DNA from 2 places in the Streptomyces sp. NPDC002088 genome. Region 2 is predicted to be linked to the other one. Evidence: riboswitches for the same ligand, from Rfam matches in the RefSeq annotation. Region 2 holds a riboswitch; the other holds the start of a gene.
What was found. Region 2 has a riboswitch for glycine ahead of gcvT (glycine cleavage system aminomethyltransferase GcvT). Riboswitches for the same ligand answer to the same signal wherever they lie in the genome.
Positions count from the first base shown of each region.

Region 1: another riboswitch for glycine. It lies ahead of gcvP (aminomethyl-transferring glycine dehydrogenase); the one in region 2 lies ahead of gcvT (glycine cleavage system aminomethyltransferase GcvT).

Region 1 is NZ_JBEOXO010000035.1:9,478-15,818, reverse strand. Features, by position in the region: gene ABT114_RS43590 (ABC transporter ATP-binding protein) at 105-1,196, shown strand; gene ABT114_RS43585 (TOBE domain-containing protein) at 1,271-1,690, shown strand; gene gcvP (aminomethyl-transferring glycine dehydrogenase) at 1,773-4,658, opposite strand; glycine riboswitch at 4,839-4,935, opposite strand; gene ABT114_RS43575 (PRC-barrel domain-containing protein) at 5,050-5,421, shown strand; gene ABT114_RS43570 (DNA polymerase IV) at 5,588-6,341, opposite strand, start outside.
Region 2 is NZ_JBEOXO010000044.1:12,082-18,422, reverse strand. Features, by position in the region: gene ABT114_RS46670 (L-serine ammonia-lyase) at 313-1,680, opposite strand; gene glyA (serine hydroxymethyltransferase) at 1,766-3,028, opposite strand; gene gcvH (glycine cleavage system protein GcvH) at 3,043-3,420, opposite strand; gene gcvT (glycine cleavage system aminomethyltransferase GcvT) at 3,539-4,657, opposite strand; glycine riboswitch at 4,696-4,803, opposite strand; glycine riboswitch at 4,804-4,905, opposite strand; gene ABT114_RS46650 (AAA family ATPase) at 5,077-5,751, shown strand; gene ABT114_RS46645 (enhanced serine sensitivity protein SseB) at 5,916-6,341, shown strand, end outside.

The DNA.
Region 1 (6,341 bases), on a different contig from region 2:
CGGACCAGCAGGCCACGACGACCTCCGTGGCACCCCCTGCGCCTGCCGAAGAGCACCACGAAGACCTCTGCCCACACCCCCCGACCATGCCGGACGATTCCTTCATGACCGATCTCGACGCCGCCAAGGCCGGCCTCGCCTCCGAGGACACGCGCGGCCAGGGCCTCGACGCCCGTCTCGTCGTGGACCGCGGCGCCTTCCGCCTCGACGTGGCGCTGTCCGCCGCACCCGGTGACGTCGTCGCTCTGCTCGGCCCGAACGGCGCCGGCAAGACCACGGCCCTGCGCGCACTCGCGGGTCTCGTCCCGCTCACGGGCGGCCATCTGCGTCTCGACGGTGTCTCGTTGGGCCGTACACCTCCCGAGTCCCGCCCGGTCGGCGTGGTCTTCCAGGACTACCTGCTCTTCCCGCACCTGACGGCTCTGGACAACGTGGCCTTCGGACCGCGCTGCCAGGGCGCGAGCAAGGCGCAGGCCCGTGCGCAGGCCGCCGAATGGCTGGACCGTATGGGCCTGGCCGACCACACCGGCGCCAAGCCCCGCCGTCTCTCGGGCGGTCAGGCGCAGCGCGTCGCCCTCGCCCGCGCCCTGGCCACCCACCCCCGCCTGCTGCTCCTCGACGAACCCCTCGCCGCGCTGGACGCCCGCACCCGCCTCGATGTACGGGCCCAACTCCGCCGCCACCTGGCCGAGTTCGAGGCGGTCGCCGTCCTGGTCACCCACGACCCGCTGGACGCCATGGTGCTGGCCGACCGACTGGTCGTCGTCGAGCATGGCCGCGTCGTCCAGGAGGGCACCCCGTCCGACATCGCCCGTCATCCCCGTACGGACTACATCGCACAGCTGGTCGGCCTGAACCTGTACCGGGGGCAGGCCGAGGGCCACACGGTCCGCCTCGAGGCGGGTCCGGCCATCACCACCACCGAGGACCTCTCGGGGGGAGTCTTCGTGGCCTTCCCTCCGAGCGCGGTCACCCTCCACCGGGACCGTCCCACCGGCTCCAGCGCCCGCAACCTCTGGCGCTGCGAGGTCGCGGGCCTGGAGACCCACGGCGACCAGATCCGCGCCGGCCTCACCGGCGAACTCCCACTCGCCGCGGACCTGACCACGGTCGCCGCGGCCGAACTCGACCTGCACCCGGGCGCACCGGTCTGGGCGACGGTGAAGGCGACGCAGACGCACGCGTACCCAGCCTGACACCGAGACGCGGTTACGGTGGGGCCACCCAGGCCCAAAGCCTGACAAACCCCACCTTCTGTGAGGCATCCCCCATGAGCCTGAGCATCCGCAACCAAATTCCCGGCACCGTCACCGCCGTCACCCGCGGCGAGGTCATGGCAACCGTCAAGGTCCGCCTGGCCGGAGGCCAGGACCTCACCGCGGCGATCACCCTGGAGGCCGTCGAGGAACTCGGCCTCACGGCGGGCTCCGCCGTACGCGCCCTGGTGAAGTCGACGGAGGTCTCCCTCGCCACGGACGGGGTCGACGGCCTCTCCATCCGCAACCAGCTCCCCGGCACGGTGCGTGACGTCGCCACCGGCGGTGCCATGGCCACCGTCAAGGTCGCCGTCGACGGCGCCGAACTGACCGCGGCGATCACCAAGGACGCCGCCACCGACCTCGGCCTGTCGGCGGGCTCCCCCGTCATCGCCCTGATCAAGTCGACCGAGGTGTCACTCGCGTCCGCCTGACACGCAGGGGCTCCCCGCACCCCAAGAGGGACGCGGGGAACTGCGCGACCGGCAGACGACGCACCGGACGTCCCGCGGAGGCTCAGTCCTCGTACGCGTCCAGCGGCGGGCACGAGCAGACCAGGTTCCGGTCACCGAAGGCCTGGTCGATACGGCGCACCGGCGGCCAGTACTTGTCCGCGGCCGAGACACCGGCCGGGAAGACGGCCACCTCGCGGCTGTAGGCGTGCTCCCACTCCCCGCCGAGCGCCGCGGCGGTGTGCGGGGCGCCCCGCAGCGGGTTGTCGTCGGCCGGCCACTCGCCCGCGCCGACCTTCTCGATCTCCGCATGGATGGCGATCATCGCCTCGCAGAACCGGTCCAGCTCGATCAGGTCCTCGGACTCGGTCGGCTCGATCATCAGCGTCCCTGCCACCGGGAACGACATCGTCGGCGCGTGGAAGCCGTAGTCGATGAGCCGCTTGGCGACGTCGTCGACGCTCACGCCGGTCGCCTTGGTGAGCGGGCGCAGGTCGATGATGCACTCGTGCGCGACCAGCCCGCCGGGGCCGGTGTAGAGCACGGGGTAGTGCGGCTCGAGCCGCTTGGCGATGTAGTTGGCGGAGAGCACCGCCACCTGCGTGGCCCGCTTGAGGCCCTCGCCGCCCATGAGGCGGACGTACGCCCACGAGATCGGCAGGATGCCCGCGGAACCCCACGGGGCCGCCGAGATCGGGCCGACCCCGGTCTCCGGTCCGGCCGCGGGCTGCATCGGGTGGTTCGGCAGATACGGCGCCATGTGCGCCCGTACGGCCACGGGGCCGACGCCGGGACCGCCGCCGCCGTGCGGGATGCAGAACGTCTTATGCAGGTTCAGGTGCGAGACGTCGCCACCGAAGTGCCCCGGCTGGGCGAGCCCCACGAGCGCGTTGAGGTTGGCGCCGTCGACGTATACCTGGCCGCCCGCCTCGTGCACCTGCGCGCAGATGTCGGCGACATGCTCCTCGAACACGCCGTGCGTGGACGGGTACGTGATCATCAGCACCGAAAGCTCGTCGCGGTGCTTCTCGATCTTCGCCCGCAGGTCCTCGACGTCGATCTCGCCGTCCTCGGCGGTCTTCACGACGACGACCTTCATGCCGGCCATGACAGCGCTGGCGGCGTTGGTGCCGTGCGCGGAGGACGGGATCAGACAGACGGTGCGCTGCTCGTCCCCGTTGGCCCGGTGGTACCCGCGTACGGCGAGCAGACCGGCCAGCTCGCCCTGCGACCCGGCGTTGGGCTGAAGGGAGACCTTGTCGTAGCCGGTGACCTCGGCGAGCCGCTCCTCCAGCTCATGGATGAGCGTGAGGTAGCCCTGCGCCTGCTCGGCGGGCGCGAAGGGGTGCAGCTGGCCGAACTCGGGCCAGGTGACCGGCTCCATCTCCGTGGTCGCGTTGAGCTTCATGGTGCAGGAGCCCAGCGGGATCATGCCGCGGTCGAGCGCATAGTCGCGGTCGGCCAGCCTGCGCAGATAGCGCAGCATCGCGGTCTCGGAGCGGTGCTGGTGGAAGACCGGGTGGGTCAGGTACGCGTCGGTGCGCAGCAGCGCGGCCGGCAGGGCGTCCTCCATGGCCGCGTCCAGCGCCTCGATGTCGGCCTCGACCCCGAACGCCGTCCACACGGCGGCGATCTGCGCCCGCGTGGTGGTCTCGTCGCAGGCGAGGGACACGTGGTCGGCGTCGACGAGGTACAGGTTGACGCCGTGCTCGCGCGCCGCGGCCACGGTCTCGGCGGCCCGGCCCGGCACCCGCGCGGTGAGCGTGTCGAAGAAGGCGCCGTGGACGACCTCGACACCGCCAGCGGTGAGACCCGCGGCGAGGAGCGTGGCGTAGCGGTGAGTGCGCTGAGCGATGGCCTTCAGGCCCTCGGGCCCGTGGTAGACGGCGTACATGCCGGCCATCACGGCGAGCAGCACCTGCGCGGTGCAGATGTTGCTGGTCGCCTTCTCCCGGCGGATGTGCTGCTCACGCGTCTGCAGGGCGAGGCGGTAGGCCCGGTTCCCGTCCGCGTCGACGGAGACGCCCACGAGCCGCCCCGGCAGGCTGCGCGCGAACTTCTCGTGCACGGACATGTAGCCGGCGTGCGGCCCGCCGAAGCCCATCGGCACACCGAAGCGCTGCGTCGTACCGACCGCGATGTCCGCGCCGAGCTCGCCCGGCGAGGTCAGCAGCGTCAGCGCGAGCAGGTCCGCGGCGACGGTGACGAGCGCGCCCAGCTCGTGGGCCTGGTCGATGACCGGCTTGAGGTCGCGCACGGCACCGGAGGCGCCCGGGTACTGGATCAGCACGCCGTTGATCTCGCGCTCGGCGATCTCGGCCGGGATGCCGTCGCTGAGGTCGGCGACGACGACCTCGACGCCGGTCGGCTCGGCGCGGGTCTCGATCACGGCGATGGTCTGCGGCAGCGCGTCCGCGTCGACCAGGAAGAGGCCCTTCTTGTTCTTGCCCATGCGCCGGGACAGCGCCATGGCCTCGGCCGCGGCCGTGCCCTCGTCGAGCAGCGAGGCGCCCGACGTCGGGAGTCCGGTGAGCTCGGCGACCATGGTCTGGAAGTTCAGCAGCGCCTCGAGACGGCCCTGCGAGATCTCCGGCTGGTACGGCGTGTACGCCGTGTACCAGGCCGGGTTCTCCATGACGTTGCGCAGGATGACGGGCGGCGTGAACGTCCCGTAGTAGCCGAGACCGATCATGGAGCCGAGTACCTGGTTGCGGTCCGCGAGGGAGCGCAGCTCGGCCAGCACCTCGGCCTCGGTGCGCGCGCCCGGCAGGTCGAGCGCGTCAGCGTTCTTGATCACATCCGGCACCGCGGCTGCCGTGAGCTCGTCCAGCGAGCCATAGCCGACCTGCGCGAGCATCTTGGCCCGCGCCTCGTGGTCGGGCCCGATGTGGCGCTGCTCGAACGGGATTCCCTGTTCGAGTTCGGAGAGCGGAATGCGGTGGGCGGTCATTGCGGAGGCCTCCTGGTCTGACGCGACCTGCGAGGGGCACCACGGCGTGGGTACCCGGACGGCCTCCCCCTCTGTCATCTCAACCTGAGAGCTTCACCGGCTCGCCCAGGAAGGGGTTGCCGGCTTTCACCGTCGGTGAGGGCGGGAGCCGTCGACACCCGCCCTGCTTTCCAGAGTGACCTCGTCCGTGCGGTACGTGGGCCTGAGAGATTCCGGGGAGGATTTGCTCCTTCGGCGCCTCCGACAATGTTCCGGAGGACTCTCCCGCACGGGGTCAGCAGCCGTTCGCCAGCCTACCAGCGAGGTCGGCACCGGATCCTTCGAGTGGCCACCTTCCTGAATGTGCTCTTTTGTAGTGCTTACGGATGAGTTGCGACCAAGAGGAGGGCCCGTGCAGACCGAAATCGATCCGCGCAACCTGATCGGCCGCAAGGCGTTCGACCGCAATGGCACCAAGATCGGCACGATTGACGAGGTCTACCTCGACGACGCGACCGGTGTGCCGGAGTGGGCAGCCATACGTACCGGCCTGTTCTCAAGGGACGCCTTCGTCCCGCTCGAGCCCAGCGAACTGATCGAGGGCGCCCTGCGTGTCCCCTTCGACCGCGCCCTGATCAAGGACGCCCCCGACTTCGGCGTCGGCCGCCACCTCTCCCCCGAACAGGAACTCCAGCTCTACCACCACTACGGCCTCGACATCGCCGCTCCTCCCCCATTCCCGGACCGCGACTTCGGCAAGCTGGCCGGCACGGACGAGGCCTGAAGGCCGCCTCCCGGCCGGGCCGACGGACCGGGCGCGCTCCGCCCGGGAACACGCGCCGGGGCCCTTCCGCGCCGGCCAAGCCCCGGCAAGGCACTGGGGCCCCACGACGCTCATCCTGCCTCTGCTTCCCGGGAAAGCCGCCCCTTGGCAAACTGCCGCACCGCGCTCACCCCGAGGCAGCCGACCGCTCCCCCGCGACACCGGGGTCCGCAGCCAGGGCCCCGTCCTCCTCCGGTCTTCGCCGCACCAGCGGCAGCGGATCCGCCGGTTCCAGATCCGGGTCGTCGATCCGGAAAGTCCGTACACGCCCCGGTTCCGAGTCGGGCGTCTCGAACCGCACGGTGACCCGCCCGAGGCCGCTGCCCTGCACCCACCCGTGCCCGTACTCGGCATGCCACACGTCGTGCCCCGCCGGCCAACGCCGCTCGACCTGCTCCCGCGGCTCCTGGACGGGCTCGTCCACCGTCAACTCCTCCACCGCACCCTCCGCCCGCTCACTGGCCGCCTGCGCGAACAGATCCTCCTGCGTGTAGTCGGCGAGCCCGGACACTCCCACCCCGAGCAGTCGCACACCGCCCGTGGTGTCCACGGAGTCCAGCAGCCGGGCGGCCGCCTCCCGTACGACCGCCGGATCGTCCGTGGGTCCCCGCAGCGTCTCGGACCGGGTCAGCGTGGAAAAGTCGTACCGCCGCACCTTCAGCACGATGGTCCGCCCCGACAGCCCGGCCCCGCGCAGCCGCCGCACGCACCGGTCGGCCAGCCGCTGCACCTCGAACCCCACCCTGAGCCGGTCGTGGATGTCCACGTCGTACGTGTCCTCGACCGACACCGACTTGGCCTCCCGCTCGGCCACCACGGGCCGGTCGTCGCGCGCCAGCGCCATGGCGTGCAACGCGTGCCCGTGCGCCTTGCCCAGCAGC
Region 2 (6,341 bases):
TCGGCCCCGGCGGCAGACGGCCACTCGGTGAGCTCGGGTGCACGTCGTCGTACCAGTTTGGACAGGCCCTCGCAGTCCAGGACGAGGGTGCCGCTCTACGCGGCGCCCACCGAGCCCGCCACGTCACTGCGCAGGATGGCCCGCTGGCCCGGACCGCTGCGGTTCGCCATCCGGCGAGCGTCACGAACTCCCAGATCCGACGCCCATCTCAGGGTGTCTTCCCAGGGATTTTTCAGGGACTTTCCGCCGCGTAAGCAGGGGAGGCCCCGACAGCACTGAAAGACACGAACGCGCTGGTCAGGGCCCGTCCCCTCAGCACTCGATGATGTTGACCGCCAGCCCGCCCCGCGCCGTCTCCTTGTACTTCACACTCATGTCGGCGCCGGTGTCCTTCATCGTCTTGATGACCTTGTCGAGGGACACCTTGTGGGAGCCGTCGCCGCGCATCGCCATGCGGGCGGCCGTGACGGCCTTCACCGCGGCCATGCCGTTGCGTTCGATGCAGGGGATCTGGACCAGGCCGCCGACCGGGTCGCAGGTCAGGCCGAGGTTGTGTTCCATGCCGATCTCGGCGGCGTTCTCGACCTGTTCGGGGCTGCCGCCCAGGACTTCCGCGAGGGCGCCGGCCGCCATGGAACAGGCGGAGCCGACCTCGCCCTGGCAGCCGACCTCGGCGCCGGAGATGGAGGCGTTCTCCTTGAAGAGCATGCCGATGGCGCCGGCGGCGAGGAGGAAGCGGACCACGCCGTCCTCGTCCGCGCCCGGGACGAAGTTCATGTAGTAGTGCAGGACGGCCGGGATGATGCCCGCCGCGCCGTTCGTGGGAGCCGTCACCACGCGGCCGCCGGCCGCGTTCTCCTCGTTCACCGCCATCGCGTAGAGCGTGATCCACTCCATGGAGTGGGCCAACGGGTCGCCTTCGGCTCGGAGTTGACGCGCCGTCACCGCCGCGCGGCGACGCACCCGCAGACCGCCCGGCAGGATGCCCTCGCGGGACATGCCGCGTGACACGCAGGCCTGCATCACCCGCCAGATGTCCAGGAGGCCGGAGCGGATCTCATCCTCCGTACGCCAGGCGCGCTCGTTCTCCAGCATCAGCGCGGAGATCGACAGGCCCGTCTCCTTCGTCAGGCGCAGCAGCTCGTCCCCCGTGCGGAAGGGGTACTTCAGGACCGTGTCGTCCAGCTTGATGCGGTCCGCGCCCACCGCGTCCTCGTCGACGACGAAGCCGCCGCCGACGGAGTAGTAGGTCTTCGACAGCAGCTCCGCCCCCGAGGTGTCGTACGCCCACAGGGTCATGCCGTTCGCGTGGTACGGGAGTGTCTTACGGCGGTGCAGGACCAGGTCGTCGTCGAAGGAGAACGGTATCTCGTGCTCGCCGAGCAGCCGGATCCGTCCCGCCTCCTTGATCTCCTCCACCCGCTCGTCGGCCCGCTCCACGTCCACCGTGCGCGGCGAGTCGCCCTCCAGACCGAGGAGCACCGCCTTGGGGGTGCCGTGGCCGTGGCCGGTCGCGCCGAGCGAGCCGTACAGCTCGGTGCGGACGGACGCGACGGAGGCCAGCAGGTCCTCGTTGCGCAGCCTGCGGGCGAACATGCGTGCCGCGCGCATCGGGCCGACCGTGTGGGAGCTGGACGGGCCGATGCCGATCGAGAACAGGTCGAAGACCGAGATGGCCACGGTGACTCCTCAGAACGGGGGTGGAACAAAGGGTGGGGCACCGGGCTCACCTCTCAGTGTGCGCGCGGTGCCCCGTACAGCGGTACTACTGCCCCAGGGTGGGGTACAGCGGGTGCTTGTCGGCCAGGGCCTTGACCCGGGCCTTGAGCGCCTCGGTGTCGTACGACGGCTTGAGCGCCTCCGCGATCACGTCCGCGACCTCGGCGAAGTCCTCGGCCTGGAAGCCGCGGGTCGCGAGGGCCGGCGTGCCGATCCGCAGGCCCGACGTCACCATCGGCGGGCGCGGGTCGTTCGGGACGGCGTTGCGGTTGACCGTGATGCCGACCTCGTGGAGGCGGTCCTCGGCCTGCTGCCCGTCCAGCTCGGACTCGCGCAGGTCGACCAGGATGAGGTGGACGTCGGTGCCGCCCGACAGGACGTTCACGCCGGCCTCGCGGGTGTCGGCGGCCGTCAGACGCTCGGCGAGGATCCGCGCCCCCTCGACCGTACGACGCTGGCGCTCCTTGAAGTCCTCGCTCGCCGCGACCTTGAAGGAGACCGCCTTGGCCGCGATCACGTGCTCCAGGGGACCGCCCTGGAAGCCCGGGAACACGGACGAGTTCAGCTTCTTCGCGAAGTCCTTCTTGGCGAGGATGATCCCGCCGCGGGGCCCGCCGAGCGTCTTGTGGGTGGTGGAGGTGACCACGTCCGCGTACTCCACCGGGTTCGGGTGGAGGCCGGCCGCGACCAGGCCCGCGAAGTGCGCCATGTCGACCCACAGGTAGGCCTCGACCTCGTCCGCGATCCGGCGGAACTCGGCGAAGTCCAGCTGCCGCGGGTACGCCGACCAGCCCGCGATGATCACCTTCGGGCGGTGCTCCTTGGCGAGCCGCTCGACCTCGGCCATGTCGACCAGGCCGGAGTCGTCCACGTGGTACGCGACCACGTTGAACTGCTTGCCGGAGAAGTTCAGCCGCATCCCGTGGGTCAGGTGGCCGCCGTGGGCCAGGTCCAGGCCGAGGATGGTGTCGCCGGGCTGAGCCAGGGCGAACAGGGCGGCCTGGTTGGCAGAGGCGCCCGAGTGCGGCTGCACGTTGGCGTACTCGGCGCCGAACAGCTCCTTCACCCGGTCGATGGCGATCTGCTCGGCGACGTCGACGTGCTCGCAGCCGCCGTAGTAGCGGCGGCCCGGGTAGCCCTCGGCGTACTTGTTGGTGAGGACCGAGCCCTGCGCCTCCATGACCGCGACCGGGGCGAAGTTCTCCGAGGCGATCATCTCGAGGGTGGACTGCTGGCGGTGCAGCTCGGCGTCGACGGCGGCGGCGATGTCCGGGTCGAGCTCGTGCAGGGGCGTGTTCAGAAGCGACATGTGTACGTGACTCCTCAGCCGGCGGAAAAAGCGGTGTACTCGTCGGCGGAGAGCAGGTCGGCCGGCTCCTCCGCCACGCGCACCTTGAACAGCCAGCCGCCCTCGAAGGGAGCCGAGTTCACCAGCGACGGGTCGTTCACCACGTCCTCGTTGACCTCGGTGACCTCACCGTTGACGGGGGAGTACAGGTCGCTGACCGACTTGGTCGACTCCAGCTCGCCGCAGGTCTCGCCCGCGGCCACCGTGTCACCGACCTCCGGGAGCTGGACGAAGACGACATCGCCGAGCGCGTTGGCCGCGTGCTCCGTGATGCCGACCGTCGAGACGCCGTCCTCGGCGCCCGACAGCCACTCGTGCTCCTTGCTGTAGCGCAGCTGCTGGGGGTTGCTCATGGCCTGAATTCTCCTGTACGCGGGGGAGTGCTGGTGAATGGGGGGCTGCTGGAACCGCTGGTGAGCAGCGGAAATGTGCGCGGTGTCACGTAAGGAACGTAAGGACCGCGCCCAGTGTCTACTTCTGGCGCTTGTAGAACGGCAGCGCCACGACCTCGTACGGTTCGTGGCTGCCTCGAATGTCCACGCCGACTCCCGGCGTGCCCGGCGCCGCGTGTGCCGCGTCGACGTAGGCCATGGCGATCGGCTTGCCCAGCGTGGGGGAGGGGGCGCCGGAGGTGACCTCGCCGATCACCTCGCCGCCGGCGACGACGGCGTACCCGGCGCGGGGGACGCGGCGGCCCTCGGCGATCAGGCCCACGAGGACGCGCGGGGGCTGCGAAGCAGCGCGCTCGGCGGCCGCCTCCAGCGTTGTACGCCCCACGAAGTCGCCCTCCTTCTCGAACTTCACGACCCGCCCGAGCCCCGCGTCGAAGGGGGTCAGAGAGGTGCTCAGTTCGTGCCCGTACAGCGGCATGCCCGCCTCCAGGCGCAGCGTGTCCCGGCAGGACAGGCCGCAGGGGACCAGGCCGACGCCCTCGCCGGCCTTGGTCAGGGCCTGCCACAGTTCGACGGCGTGCTCCGGCTTCACGAACAGCTCGAAGCCGTCCTCGCCGGTGTACCCGGTGCGCGCGATGAGCGCGGGGACGCCGGCGACGGTGCCGGGCAGGCCCGCGTAGTACTTCAGGCCGTCGAGGTCGGCGTCGGTGAGGGACTTGAGGATGCCGGGGGACTCGGGGCCCTGGACGGCGATCAGGGCGTAGGCGTCGCGGTCGTCGCGGACCTCGGCGTCGAAGCCGGCGGAACGCTCCACGAGCGCGTCCAGCACGACCTGGGCATTGGAGGCGTTGGCGACGACCATGTACTCCGTCTCGCCCAGCCGGTAGACGATCAGGTCGTCGAGGATGCCGCCGTCGGCCCGGCAGATCATGGTGTAGCGGGCGCGGCCGGCGCCGACGGAGGCGATGTTGCCGACCAGGGCGTAGTTCAGCAGCTGCGCCGCCTCTGACCCCGTGACCGTGATCTCACCCATGTGCGAAAGGTCGAACAGGCCGGCCTTGGCGCGCACCGCGTTGTGCTCGTCGCGCTCGGAGCCGTAGCGCAGGGGCATGTCCCAGCCGGCGAAGTCGGTCATCGTCGCGCCGAGCGAGCGGTGCAGGGCATCGAGGGCGGTGTGACGGAGTGGGGTACTGCTCATCGGTCGGTCGTCTCCCAGGGCATGACGGGCGAGGTCTTTCCTCCCCATCTGTCATCGGAACCTGAGAGGTTCGCCATGATCACACCTGATCATGGGTTGCACCTTGGGTGGAGCCGCTGACGCAGCGGCCCGCTTTTCAGATGTGCCTCGCCCGCGCGGTAACGGGGCCTGAGAGATTCAAGGGAGGGACTTGCTCCTTCGGCGCCCCAGTGCAGCACTGCTGCTGGGGACTCTCCCGCGCGGATTCAAGCGGCCGGTATGCAGTTGGCGCGCACATCATTGCACGCATCGCCCGCCGAGGGGCAGGCCGCATCTGTAACCGGGCTGTGGCGGTACGCGAACGAAAAAGCGAGACACCGCGCATTACCTTCTCTTTACGCTCGGTGGGGAAAGGACTTACCTGACCCCAGGGGAGGACGATCACGGTGAACAGGATCACGGCGTACGCCACCAGCTCGGCCGCGGCACTGCCCAAGCAGCCCGCGGCCCCGGCCGTGGAGGCGTGCGGCCCGCGGCCGGCGCCGGTCGTCCGCGATCTGCGCGAGCGCTCCGGGCACAGCCCGCACGGCCTGGTCTTCGGCCCCCGCGACCTGGTCGTGATCACCGGCCTGCCCGGCAGCGGCAAGTCCACGCTGATGCGGCGGGCGGTACGGGGCGTACGCATCGACTCCCAGGACACCCGCGACCGCTGGGACGCCCGGGCGCCGCGCTTCCTCCCGTACGCCGTCTACCGCCCGCTGGTCCGCCTCGCCCACTACGCCGGACTGCGCCGCGCCCTGCGCACCGGCGAGGGAGTCGTCGTGCACGACTGCGGCACCCAGACCTGGGTGCGCGACTGGCTGGCCCGCGAGGCCCGCAGCCGGGGCGGCACCCTGCACCTGCTGCTGCTCGACGTCACCCCCGGCACGGCGCTCGAGGGCCAGCACGACCGCGGCCGGGGCGTCTCGCGCTACGCCTTCCTGCGCCACCGCCGCGCGGCCGCCCGCCTGCTGCGCGCCGTGGAGAAGGGCGAGCTGCCCCCGGGCTGCGGCTCGGCGGTGCTGCTGGACCGGAACGCGGCGGACGTACTGCGCCGGATCGCCTTCACGACCTGAGCCGGACGGGTTTCCGGGGCGGTGGGGCCGCGGCGGAACGGAGGCGCGGTCCGCGCGGATCGGTTCGTGGCAGGCGGCGGATCGGTCTCCGGGACGATTCCGTCGGGGTCCGTACCGGTTAGCCTTTCCAGCCACAGCAGCGGTTTCCAGCAGGCGGTAGAGAGATGGACTTCCCGGCGGACCTTCCCGCGGACTTCCCGGCGGGCTTCCCCGCACAGGCGCACCCCCATTCGCACGGCGGATGGCCCGGCAACGAGCTGGAGGAGGTGCTCGCCGCCTCCCTCGGCGTCCCGACGGCCGGCGGACGGATCGTCGAGGTGCTCGGCCGCAGCTTCGTCTGGGTGCCGCTGCCCAACGGCGGAGGCCCGCACAGCGGCCCGCTCGACCTGCCCACGCTGGAGATCGAGGGCCAGGTGTACGTGCCGGTCTTCAGCTCCGAGGAGCAGTTCCGGCAGGTCGTCGGCTCGCACATGTCGTACACCGTCGCGCCCGCCGTGGAGTTCGCCCGCGGTCTGCCGCCGCAGGTCGGCATCGTCGTGAACCCGGACGGCGTGGTGGGCATCCCGCTGCCGCCGGCCGCCGTGGCCGAG